DNA from 3 places in the Pseudomonas acericola genome. Region 3 is predicted to be linked to each of the others. Evidence: riboswitches for the same ligand, from Rfam matches in the RefSeq annotation. Region 3 holds a riboswitch; each other region holds the start of a gene.

Region 1 (4,133 bases), on a different contig from region 3:
CCCTTGGGCTGGCCAGCCTCGAACGGTACGAAGATCACCTTGTAGCCACTGTGAGGCTTGCGGTTCCACGAGCCATGCTGGCCGATGAATGCGCCACTGGTGAAAGGCGCAGGCAATTTGCTGCCCTCGGCAAACGTCAGTCCCAGTGAAGCGGTATGCGGGCCCACGGCGTAGTCTGGCGCAATCGCCTTGGCCACCAGGTCGAGGTTTTGCGGATTGACCCGCACATCCACATGCTGCCCGTAGTAGCTGAACGGCCAGCCATAGAAGGCGCCATCCTGCACCGAGGTGATGTAGTCCGGCACCAGGTCGCTGCCGATTTCATCGCGTTCGTTCACCGCCGTCCACAGCTTGCCGCTCTGTGGTTCCCAGGCCATGCCGTTGGGGTTGCGCAGGCCTGAGGCGAAGATGCGGTGCTGGCCGCTGGCGCGGTCCACTTCCCAGATCGCCGCCCGACCTTCTTCTGCCTGCAGGCCGTTTTCACCGACGTTGCTGTTGGAGCCAACGCTCACGTACAGCTTGCTGCCGTCCTTGCTCGCCACCACGTTTTTGGTCCAATGGTGGTTGATACTGCCACCGGGTAGGTCGACGACCTTGGTGCCGGCTTCCTTGATCGTGGTTTCACCCGGTTGGTAAGGGAAGCGCAGCAGCTTGTCCGAGTCCGCCACATACAGGTCATTGCCCACCAGCGCCATGCCGAACGGCGAGTTGAGGTTGGCCAGAAATACCGTGCGAGTCTCGGCGATGCCGTCGTGGTCGTCATCGCGCAGCAGGGTGATGCGGTTCGGGCTAGGCACGCCAGCACCTGCTCGCCCCATAACCTTTTCCATTACCCAGCCACGAATACCCGATGAATCATCTGGCTTGGGCGGCGCATTGGTTTCTGCCACCAGCACGTCGCCATTGGGCAGTACGTACAGCCAGCGCGGGTGGTCCAGGCCCTCGGCAAACGCCGCCACCTGGGTGCCCGCAGCGGCAGTTGGTTTCGCGCCCTCAGGCCAGCCGATGGCGGGCGCGATGTTGACCGTGGGGATCAGGGTCTTGTTCGGCTCCGGGAGCTTGGGGGAGGGGCCGGTGCCGTCAGACACTTGCAGGGTCGAACTTTCTCCGCAGGCGACGAGGGCGCCTGCGCACATGATCAGTAGGGCAAGTCGGGTCTTGTGCATGGTTTTCTCCTGGATACCTGTAAGGGTAGAGGCGCGCGGCGGTCCGATGGTTCAAGTGCGCAGCCGGCTTTAATTGACGCTCCACCCCCAACCCTCTACCCTTCGCGACTTGTTCCAGGTGCTCTGTGACCCACGGGTCGACCGAGTGAAACAGGGAAGCCGGTGAGCGAGCGCACTTGTACACAGTGCTGCCGCAATTCCGGCGCTGCCCCCGCAACGGTAAATGAGTCAAGACGCTGCTTTTGCCACTGTATCGCCCGGCGATATGGGAAGGCGCAGCGTTGGCCTGCCTCTCAAAAGAGCGCGCCATTCATGAGCCCGGAGACCGGCCTGAAACATCCAACAGCATCACGGTGGGCGATGCTTGGCTGTCTGTTTTTTCTTTTTCCTGCCCGCCGTTTTTGTCCAGCCCCAACGGAGAGCTGCCATGACCGATTCCCCCGACCGCGACGAACGCCACCTGGCGCGCATGCTGCGCAAAAAAGCCGTGATCGACGAGCGCATCGCCAATTCCCCCAACGAGTGCGGCCTGCTGCTGGTGCTGACCGGCAACGGCAAAGGCAAAAGCAGCTCCGCATTCGGCATGCTGGCCCGGGCCATGGGCCACGGTATGCAGTGCGGCGTGGTGCAGTTCATCAAGGGGCGTAACAGCACGGGCGAAGAGCTGTTCTTCCGCCGTTTCCCCGAGCAAGTGCGTTTCCACGTCATGGGTGAAGGCTTTACCTGGGAAACCCAGGACCGCCAGCGCGACATCGCCGCTGCCGAAGCCGCGTGGGAAGTTTCCCGCGAACTGCTGCAAGACCCGTCCATCGGCCTTGTCGTCCTCGACGAACTGAACATCGCCCTCAAGCACGGCTACCTCGACCTCGACCAAGTGCTCAGCGACCTGCAAGCGCGCCCGCCGATGCAGCACGTGGTGGTCACCGGCCGTGGCGCCAAGCCTGAATTGATCGAAATGGGCGACACCGTCACCGAAATGGGCATGCTCAAGCACGCATTCCAGGCCGGCATCAAGGCACAGAAGGGCGTCGAACTTTGAATCAGCCCCGTCATTGCCCGGCCGTATTGATCGCCGCACCGGCGTCCGGCCAGGGCAAAACCACCGTCACCGCTGCGCTCGCTCGTTTGCACCGCAACCTGGGGCGCAAGGTGCGCGTGTTCAAATGCGGGCCGGACTTTCTTGACCCGATGATCCACGAGCGCGCCAGCGGTGCGCCGGTGTATCAATTGGACATGTGGATGGTGGGCGAGCAGGAAAGTCGCCGCCTGTTGTGGGAAGCCGCCGGCGAGGCCGACCTGATCCTTATCGAAGGCGTCATGGGCCTGTTCGACGGCACCCCGTCCAGCGCTGACCTGGCGCGCCACTTCGGCGTGCCGGTCCTCGGCGTGATCGACGGCACCGCCATGGCCCAGACGTTTGGCGCGTTGGCCCTGGGCTTGGCGCGCTATCAGCCGGACCTGCCGTTCGCCGGCGTGCTGGCCAACCGCGTCGGCACCCTGCGCCATGCGCAACTGCTCGAAGGCAGCCTCACCGAAGGCCTGCGCTGGTACGGCGCCTTGTCCCGTGAGACGGGCATCGAATTACCGAGCCGTCACCTGGGCCTGGTGCAAGCCAGCGAACTGAACGACCTCGACGTGCGCCTCGACGCCGCCGCCCAAGCCTTGGGCAGCAGTTGCGAAGTCGCCTTGCCGCCGCCGGTGACCTTCGCCGCGCCCGCAGTCATCGCCGCCGAGCCGTTGCTCGACGGTGTGCGCATCGCCGTGGCCCGCGACGAAGCCTTCGCCTTTACCTACGGCGCCAGCCTCGACCTGTTGCGGGCGATGGGCGCCGAGTTGCACTTCTTCTCGCCGATCCATGATCGTGAATTGCCTGACGCCGACAGTCTCTATCTGCCCGGCGGCTACCCGGAATTGCATCACCAGGCGTTGTCGGAAAACACCGCGATGCTCGACGCGATCCGGGCCCATCACGCCGCCGGCAAACCGTTGCTCGCCGAGTGCGGCGGCATGTTGTACCTGCTGGACTCGCTCACCGATGTCGCCGGCCAGCGTGCCGAGTTGCTCGGCCTGCTGCCGGGCGACGCCGTGATGCAGAAGAAGCTGGCCGCGCTGGCCCTGCAAAATGTCGAGTTACCGGAAGGCGTGCTGCGTGGGCATACCTATCATCACTCCCTGACCAGCACAGACTGCACGCCGATTGCCCGTGGCGTGAGCCCCAATGGCGGGCGTGGGGCCGAGGCGGTTTACCGACAGGGGCGGATGACGGCTTCCTACGTGCACTTTTACTTTCCGTCGAATCCGGCGGCGGTGGCGGCACTGTTTGCGCCAGAGCGGGAGACCGCCATCGCAGGCAAGCCAGCTCCCACATCGACCGCGTCCACCGATCCAAATGAGAGAGGCAAGCCAGCTCCCATCTCGACAGTGTTCACCGATCCAAATGTGGGAGCGGGCTTGCCCGCGATAGGGCCATGACCGACAACGCCTTCCCCCAAGCCGACCGCGACGCCGTCTACCGCGCCATCGCCGAACGCCGCGACATGCGCCACTTCACCGGCGGCACCGTGGCCCCCGAATTGCTCCACCGCCTGCTCCAGGCCGCCCACCAGGCGCCGAGTGTCGGCCTGATGCAACCTTGGCGCTTCATCCGCATCAGCGACCGTCAACTGCGTGGGCAAATTCAGCAACTGGTGGAAGAAGAACGGATCCGCACCGCCGAAGCCTTGGGCGAACGCTCCGACGACTTCATGAAGCTCAAGGTCGAAGGCATTCACGACTGCGCCGAGGTACTGGTGGCGGCCTTGATGGATGATCGCGAACGCCACATCTTCGGCCGCCGCACCTTGCCGGAGATGGACATGGCCTCGTTGTCCTGCGCGATCCAGAACCTGTGGCTGGCCGCCCGCGTCGAAGGCCTGGGCATGGGCTGGGTCTCGCTGTTCGAGCCCCAGGCCCTGGCCGATCTGCTGG
Region 2 (4,133 bases), on a different contig from region 3:
CGGCCAGCAGCTTGAGCAAGGTGGATTTACCGGAGCCATTCGGCCCGACAATGCCGAGGGTTTCCCCCTGCGCGACGTCCAGATGAATATCGCGCAGCAACTCGGCGTCACGCACCTTGAAGCCCAAGCCATTGCAGCTGAGCACGCTCATCGTGCGTTCCTCCGCCCGATCAAAATCAGCGCAAACACCGGCGCACCGACCAACGCGGTGACCACACCGACCGGAATCACCTGGCCCTTGATCAAGCTGCGCGACAGCACATCCGCCGCGATCAAAAACAGCGCACCGCCCAGCGCACTGGCCGGCAGCAAGCGCGAATGCCCGGTGCCCAGCAACAGGCGCACGGCGTGGGGAATCACCAGCCCGACAAAGCCGATGGAGCCGACAATCGACACCATCACCGCCGTCACCAGCGCCGCGCAGCCCACCAGCACAAACTGCACGCGCCGCACCGGGATGCCGAGGGACGCCGCCGAGTCGCTGCCAAAGGTGAACGCATCCAGCGCACGACGGTGCCACAGGCACACCGCCAAACCCACGAGCGCCACCGGCACCGCCAGCCATACCGACGGCCAGCGCACGCCGCTGAGGTTGCCCAGCAACCAGAACATGATGCCGCGCGCCTGTTCGGAGCTGGCGGATTTGGTGATAAGGAACGCAGTCAGCGCGTTGAACAGCTGCGAACCGGCAATGCCGGCGAGGATGATCTGCCCGGTGCCGCTGGACGAACCGCTGGCCCGCGCGAGCAGAATCACCAAGGCAAACGCGGCCATGGCACCGACAAATGCGCCGGCCGACAACGAAATCAAGCCACCGCCCACGCCGATCAATGCGACCAATACCGCACCGGTCGAGGCGCCGGCGCTAATGCCCAGCAGGTACGGGTCGGCCAAGGGGTTGCGCAGCAGCGACTGCAAGATCACCCCGCAGGTCGCCAGCCCGGCACCGCACGCGGCGGCGACGAGGGCGCGGGTCAGGCGGTAGTTCCACACCACGCCTTCATCGATGGGGTCCAGCACGTAGCCGGCGCCCCACAGTTTATTGGCCAGCACCTGCAGCACGACCTGCGGCGAGATGGCGGTTTCGCCGATGGCCACGCCGGCGAGCACGGCGAGCAACAGCAGGGCCAGGGCGATCAGAGGACGGATCATTGCGGCAAGTCGTAGCCGTCGATGGCCGTGGCCAGTTGTTCAAGGCCATCGAACATGCGGATGCTGGCCTGCAACGCCAGGGCGTCGAGGATGATGATCCGGTTGTTTTTCACCGCGTCCATATTGCGCGTGACCGGGTCGCTGCGCAGGAAGGCGAGTTTCTTTTCATGGTCGTCGGCGGGGTAGCGGCGGCGGTCCATGCGGGCGATGACGAGGAAGGTCGGGTTGGCCTTGGCGATGGTTTCCCAGCCGACGGCGGGCCATTCTTCGTCGGACTGCACCACGTTGTGCAAACCGAGGGTTTGCAGCATGAATTCGGGGATGCCCTTGTGGCCGGCCACGTAGGGGTCGCTGGCCATCTCGGCGCTGGAGAACCACACCAGCGCGCTGGCCTGCTTGAGGCCTTTGCTCTGCACGGTGGCAACGGACTTGGCCAGGCGTGTCTTCAGCTCGTCGTTCAGCTGTTGGCCGCGATCCTGTACGTCGAAAATCGCCGCCAACTGGCTGATGCTTTTATAAATAGTGTCGATACGGAACGGCTCCAGCCGCGTACCGTCGGCGCCCACCAGGTTGTCTTTGCCTTCGCAGTCGGAAGGCAGCAGGTAGGTGGGGATTTTCAGCTCATGGAATTGCTCGCGGGTGCCCACCACGCCTTGCGCACCGACCACCCATTCCAGTTCGGCGGCCACCAGTTGCGGGCGCTTGGCGATCACTGCTTCGAAGCTCGGCTCGTTATTGGCCAGGCGCTCGATGCCGTCGTTCAGCGTCTTGAACTGCGGCAGTACATTGTTGAACCACAGCGACGTGCCGACTACTTTCTCGCCCACGCCCAAGGCGTAGAGCATCTCGGTGGCGGCCTGGCCGATGGTCACGCTGCGCGCGGGGGCTTGTTGGAAGGTGAGGGTGCTGCCGCAGTTTTCCAGCGTCAGCGGGTAGTGGGTCGGCGCGCCGTGGGCCAGGGCACAGAAACCCAGGCCGGTGAGCAGGGCGGTAACGCGTGGCAGCATGGGGCAATCTCCGTTGGGACCGTACAGTGGACTGGGGAGGTACGGTAGTGGAAATACACCCACGAACACGGCCGCCGGGCCGCGCAAGGATGTCCTTCCCGGACACCCCGCCGGTTGGTGATAACGCTGGGCCGGCAGGTCTCCTGACTTGTGCGTCGTCGCCTCGCTCCGGCCTTCCCGGACAGTGTCCAGTGGCAGTGGGGAGCAGGCTCGGCACCTACAGTTGCGGGGGCAGTTCCGATTGGCGCGATGGGTCGCGCTTGGGATTCCCTGTTAGTCCCCTTCGGGAACCGGCGCGCCATGGTAGTCGATCGGGCTGCGAAGGGGGAGTTGCGATGGGTAAATCACAGAACAAATGCGATGCCTGTGGGAGCTGGCTTATGTGGGAGCTCCCACACAAGCCAGTTTCCAGATTTGAGCAAGGTCGCCTGGGTTATTTGCGATCCAGCCACACGGTCTGCGCATTGCAGAACTCGCGCACGCCGAAGTGCGACAGCTCGCGGCCAAAGCCACTCTTCTTGATCCCGCCAAACGCGACCCGTGGATCAGAGACGCTGAACGAATTGACGAAGATCCCACCGGTTTCCAGCCTGTTGGCGATATCGCGGGCTTTCGCCGCATCGGTGGTGAAGATGCTTGCGGTCAGGCCGAACTCGCTGTCATTCGCCAGTTCCACGGCGTGGTCGGCGTCGCGGGCGGTGATGATCGAGGCGACGGGGCCGAACAGTTCCTGTTTGAACGAGGTCATCTGGTCGGTGACGTTGGCCAGTACGGTGGGCTCATAGTAGTTGCCTGCGCCTGCGACTTTGTTGCCGCCCAGCAGCAGGGTCGCGCCTTCTTCCAGGGTGGCCTGGACCTGGCCGTGCAGCTCGTCGCGCAGGTCGAAGCGGGCCATCGGGCCGATGTAGGTAGCGGTCGACGTCGGGTCGCCCATGACCAAGGCACGGCTGGCTTCCAAGAACTTGGTGGTGAACGCGTCCACCACTCCGTCCTCGATAATCAGGCGCTTGGCGGCGGCGCAGACTTGGCCGCTGTTTTGGAAGCGGCCGATCAACGCGGCTTGTACAGCGGCGTCGAGGTCGGCGTCGTTGAGCACGATGAACGGGTCGGAGCCGCCCAGTTCCAGCACGCATTTTTTCAGCGCCGCGCCGGCCTGGGAGCCGATGGCGATACCGGCGCGCACACTGCCGGTGAGGGTGACGGCGGCGATGCGTGGGTCGGCAATGGCTTTGGATACGCCGTCCGGGGTCACGTTGAGCACTTCGAACAGGCCGTCAGTGAAGCCGGCCTTTTTGAACGCCTGCTGGATAAGGTAGGCGCTGCCCATCACGTTCGGTGCGTGTTTGAGCACGTAGGTGTTGCCGGCGAGCATCGTCGGCACGGCGCCGCGCAGCACTTGCCAGACCGGGAAGTTCCACGGCATCACGGCGAGGATCGGGCCCAACGGGCGGTATTCGATCTGGGCGCTGCCGTTGTCCACCAGGGTCGGTTCCGGTGCGAGCATGGCCGGGCCTTGGGCCGCGTACCATTCGCTGAGCTGGGCGCATTTTTCGATTTCGGCACGGGCTTGGGCGATGGGTTTGCCCATTTCCAGGGTGATCATCTGCGCCATGTCTTCGGCTTGTTCACGCAGAGCGGCGGCCAGGGCCAGCAACAGCTCGGCGCGCTGGCTGACCGGCTGGCGGCGCCAGGTGCGGAAGGCGGCGGTGGCACGGTCGAGGGCGGCGTCCAGTTGCGCTTCGGACTCGTACGGGTAGCTGCCGACTGTTTCGCCGTTGGCCGGGTTGATCGAGAGGGCGTGGGTGGTCGCGTTCATGGCGCCGTCCTGCTGAATGAGTAAGTGGGGTTCAGCCTACGGGGCTAGATCTTTTCTGGAAACTGAATAATATTAAGCAATACATTCTCAAAAAGAGAATGATGACTATGCGATCGTTCCCACGCTCCGCGTGGAAACGCCTCCTGTGACGCTCCGCG
Region 3 (4,133 bases):
TGACACGCAGGATGCCGTGTTGCACCACCAGTTGGGTCAGGGCGTCGAGCAGCAGCGCTTCGTCGGCTTGCGGCAGATCGATGGAGATCGAATCGAAGGCGTCGTGATCGTGATCGTCTTCACCTTCGTGGTGGTGATCGTGATGGCTGTGGCGGCCGTCGATATGCTCCTCGGAGCCGGCGCCCAGACCGATCAGCACGTCCAACGGCAGGCGACCGCTGCTGGCTTCGATGATCTTGACCGCTGGCGGCAGTTCTTCGGCCACTTCCAGGCGCACGCGGGCCAGGTCTTCGGCGCTGATCAGGTCGGATTTGTTGAGGATCACCAGGTCGGCGCTGGCCAGTTGGTCGGCGAACAGCTCGTGCAGTGGCGATTCGTGGTCCAGGTTCGGGTCGAGTTTGCGCTGGGCATCCACTTGATCCGGGAACGCGGCGAAAGTGCCGGCGGCCACGGCCGGGCTGTCGACCACGGTGATCACTGCGTCAACGGTGCAGGCGCTTCGGATTTCCGGCCACTGGAAGGCTTGTACCAGCGGCTTTGGCAGGGCCAGGCCGGAGGTTTCGATGAGGATGTGGTCGAGGTCGCCACGACGGGCGACCAATTCGCGCATCACCGGGAAGAATTCTTCCTGCACGGTGCAGCACAGGCAGCCGTTGGCCAGCTCATACACGCGGCCGTTGGCTTCTTCCTCGGTACAACCGATGGAGCACTGCTTGAGGATTTCACCGTCAATGCCCAACTCGCCGAACTCGTTTACGATCACCGCAATACGGCGGCCCTGAGCGTTGTCGAGCATATGGCGCAGCAAGGTGGTTTTGCCCGAGCCGAGAAAGCCGGTAACGATGGTGACGGGGAGTTTGGCCAGTGTTTTCATCGGATGCCCTTGGGGGCGGGCATACGGGACGATAGGCCCTGCGACGGCGCGCAGCAGCGGTTTTCGTCACCGGATCACCCCGCCCGGTTGAATTGAAAAATCGGTTGCGAGGCAGGTCTCCTGGCTTGGGGCTTGCAGGTCTTGCGACCGGCGCTGATTGCGCCTTCCCGCCGGTTTGGCAGTGGCGTGGCAGTCAGATGAACCCTTTACAGTTGCGGGGGCAGCCGCGGCTTGGACCGCGTTCCCTTCTTAGCTTCGGCCTGGGCTGAAGAACCTCGAGGGTGCAAGGCTACGCAGTGCTTGGGGGATGGTCAATGATGGGCTGGGTCTGGTTTGGTTTGGTTTGGTTTGGTTTGTGTACATATCCGTTGCTGCGGTAACGGCCACTTAGGGTTCCGCCCTTACGGCGGGTCACTTTTGGAAAAGAGCCCCAAAAGTAACCAAAAGGGCTCTTGCCCCAACACTCGGCACCTCGCCTAGGCTCGGTGTGCCCAAGATCAAAAACACAGCGAGGCGGCCTAGTAGCCGACCTGATCGTTGAAGCGTGCGCGTTTCCCTGTGGGAGCTGGCTTGCCTGCGATGGCATCAACTCGGTTTGCCTGATGTACCGAGGTGTCTGCATCGCAGGCAAGCCAGCTCCCACATTTTTAACCGAGATCGACAGGACAAATACCGGTCGGCTCTAAGGCCGCCGCGCTCTTGCTTTTGATCTCACTTGCCCCGTCAAACACGCTGGCCGAACGCAGGCTTGAATCCGTGGGCAACCCGGCAGGACGCCGGGTTAGCCGTCCTGGGCCAGGGATGGCCCATGACGGCGGCCCACGGATTCAAGCCTTCGTTCGGGCACACCGAGCCTAGGCGAGGTGCCGAGTGTTGGGGCAAGAGCCCTTTGGTTACTTTGGGGCTTTTCCAAAGTGACCCGCCGTAAGGGCGGAACCCTAAGTGGCCGCAACCTAAATAACGGATATGTACACCACCACCACCACCACCACCACCACCAAAAACCACCAAAAACCGCCAAAACCCACATCCCAATTGACTCCCCTCCCACCCCCATGCTCTCCTACACATCTTGTTTCGGGTGCCCTGCAAAGGGTGAAACGGGAAACCGGTGCGTCATAGCGATATGACCAGTCCGGTGCTGCCCCCGCAACGGTAAGCGAGCGAAACGTCATATCCACTGTGCCAGACAGCATGGGAAGGCGACGTTTTCAGGCATTGAGCCCCTCGCAAGCCCGGAGACCGGCCCGAAAAAATCAGATAACAAACCCGCGGTGGGCGGGCGCTGTTCAGAACCCTGCGTGCCTGGCTCGCGGGGTTTTCATGCGCTCGCTTCACCCTGACACCTGAAAGGGACGCGCCATGTCGATCATCAGCAGCACCTCGCACTCCGCCAGCAGCACCTCTACCTTGAGCCAACGCCTGACCGCCGCCATCGGTGCGTCGATCCTCGGCGCGTGCCTGGTGTATTTCGCCGGTTTCTCCCATATCGAGGCCGTGCACAACGCCGCCCATGATACCCGCCACAGCGCCGCGTTCCCGTGCCACTGAGACCTGCCGACATGATCAAGCGTATTGCGCAAACCGCAGGTTTCACCGGCTTGCTGGCCGCCCTGCTGCTGACCCTGCTGCAAAGCTTCTGGGTCGCCCCGCTGATTTTGCAGGCGGAAACCTTTGAAAAAGCCCCGGCCGCCACCGAAGTGGTGCATGAGCACGCCGCTGGTGCCGCCGCCCACACCCATGACGCCGAAGCCTGGGAGCCGGAAGACGGCTGGCAGCGCGTGCTGTCCACCACCGGTGGCAACCTGGTGGTGGCCGTCGGTTTTGCACTGATGCTGGCCGGCCTGTACACCCTGCGTGCACCGACTCGCACCGCCCAAGGGCTGCTGTGGGGTTTGGCCGGTTACGCAACCTTTGTGCTGGCACCCACCCTGGGCCTGCCACCTGAGTTGCCAGGCACGGCTGCCGCCGACCTCGCACTGCGCCAGACCTGGTGGATCGGTACCGCAGCGTCCACCGCGGCCGGTATCGCGCTGATTGTATTCGGGCGCAACTGGCTGCTTAAAGCGCTGGGCGCAGCGATCCTGGTAGTGCCCCATGTAATTGGCGCACCGCAACCGGAAGTGCATTCGATGCTCGCACCCGAAGCCCTTGAAGCACAGTTCAAGATCGCTTCGCAGCTGACCAACGTCGTCTTCTGGCTGGCGTTGGGCCTGATCAGCGCCTGGTTGTTCCGCCGCAACCGTGACGATCAATACTCGGCATGACCCTGGTGGTCGGCCTGGGTTGCCAGCGGGGTTGTGAGGTTCACACCCTGCTGGGCCTGCTTGAATCCGCCCTCGCCGAGGGCGGTATCGAGCGTCACCGCATCACCGCGTTGGCGAGTATCGACCGCAAAAGCGATGAACCCGGATTGCTGGCCCTGGCCGCGCAGTTGAATCTGCCACTCCATTGCTTCAACGCTATGCAGTTGGCGGCGTATGCCGACCGCCTGAGCCACAAATCCGCGATCGCCTTCGCCCATACCGGCTGTTACGGGATTGCCGAAAGCGCTGCGCTGGCCGTGGCGGAACACCTCGCCGGCAGCCCTGCCCGCCTACTGATCACCCGTAAAAAAACCGCCCAGGCCACCTTTGCCTTGGCGTGCGCCGACTAAAAACCCGATAATCGGCCTTCTCGATCATGAGCAATCTTCATGCTCGCCCGTTTTTCAACAGGAATTCTCCATGACCGTCTACTTCATCGGCGCCGGCCCCGGCGACCCGGAATTGATCACCGTCAAAGGCCAGCGGCTGATCCGCAGTTGCCCGGTGATTATCTATGCCGGCTCGCTGGTGCCTGCGGCGGTACTGGAAGGCCATCAGGCAGAAACCCTGGTCAACAGCGCCGAACTGCACCTGGAACAGATCATCGATTTGATCAAGGCGGCCCATGCAAACGGCCAGGATGTGGCGCGCGTGCATTCCGGTGATCCGAGCCTGTACGGGGCGATTGGCGAGCAGATCCGCCATTTGCGCCAGCTGGGCATCCCGTTTCAGATCATCCCTGGCGTGACGGCGGTCGCCGCCTGCGCGGCGCTGCTGGAGGCAGAGTTGACCCTGCCGGATATCGCCCAGAGCGTGATCCTCACCCGCTATGCCGATAAAACCAGCATGCCAGCCGGTGAGGATTTCGACAGCCTGGCCCGCCACGGCACGACCATGGCGATTCACTTGGGGGTCAATCATCTGGAGAAAATCGTCGCTGAACTGCTGCCGCA

The links. Region 3 has a riboswitch for cobalamin ahead of ACU688_RS24450 (CbtB domain-containing protein). Riboswitches for the same ligand answer to the same signal wherever they lie in the genome.
Region 1: linked by a shared signal. The riboswitch ahead of cobO (cob(I)yrinic acid a,c-diamide adenosyltransferase) and the one ahead of ACU688_RS24450 (CbtB domain-containing protein) in region 3 are both predicted to bind cobalamin.
Region 2: linked by a shared signal. The riboswitch ahead of ACU688_RS04235 (ABC transporter substrate-binding protein) and the one ahead of ACU688_RS24450 (CbtB domain-containing protein) in region 3 are both predicted to bind cobalamin.

The regions. Positions count from the first base shown of each region.
Region 1 covers NZ_JBRFJB010000001.1:655,559-659,691, forward strand. The annotation lists gene ACU688_RS03030 (PQQ-dependent sugar dehydrogenase) at 1-1,166, opposite strand, end outside; cobalamin riboswitch at 1,266-1,514, shown strand; gene cobO (cob(I)yrinic acid a,c-diamide adenosyltransferase) at 1,594-2,205, shown strand; gene ACU688_RS03040 (cobyrinic acid a,c-diamide synthase CobB) at 2,202-3,638, shown strand; gene bluB (5,6-dimethylbenzimidazole synthase) at 3,635-4,133, shown strand, end outside.
Region 2 covers NZ_JBRFJB010000001.1:924,349-928,481, forward strand. The annotation lists gene ACU688_RS04225 (ABC transporter ATP-binding protein) at 1-151, opposite strand, end outside; gene ACU688_RS04230 (FecCD family ABC transporter permease) at 148-1,152, opposite strand; gene ACU688_RS04235 (ABC transporter substrate-binding protein) at 1,149-2,159, opposite strand; cobalamin riboswitch at 2,276-2,469, opposite strand; gene ACU688_RS04240 (aldehyde dehydrogenase family protein) at 2,593-3,975, opposite strand.
Region 3 covers NZ_JBRFJB010000009.1:8,070-12,202, forward strand. The annotation lists gene cobW (cobalamin biosynthesis protein CobW) at 1-874, opposite strand, end outside; cobalamin riboswitch at 968-1,167, opposite strand; cobalamin riboswitch at 1,937-2,139, shown strand; gene ACU688_RS24450 (CbtB domain-containing protein) at 2,237-2,425, shown strand; gene ACU688_RS24455 (CbtA family protein) at 2,437-3,141, shown strand; gene ACU688_RS24460 (cobalamin biosynthesis protein) at 3,138-3,530, shown strand; gene cobM (precorrin-4 C(11)-methyltransferase) at 3,601-4,133, shown strand, end outside.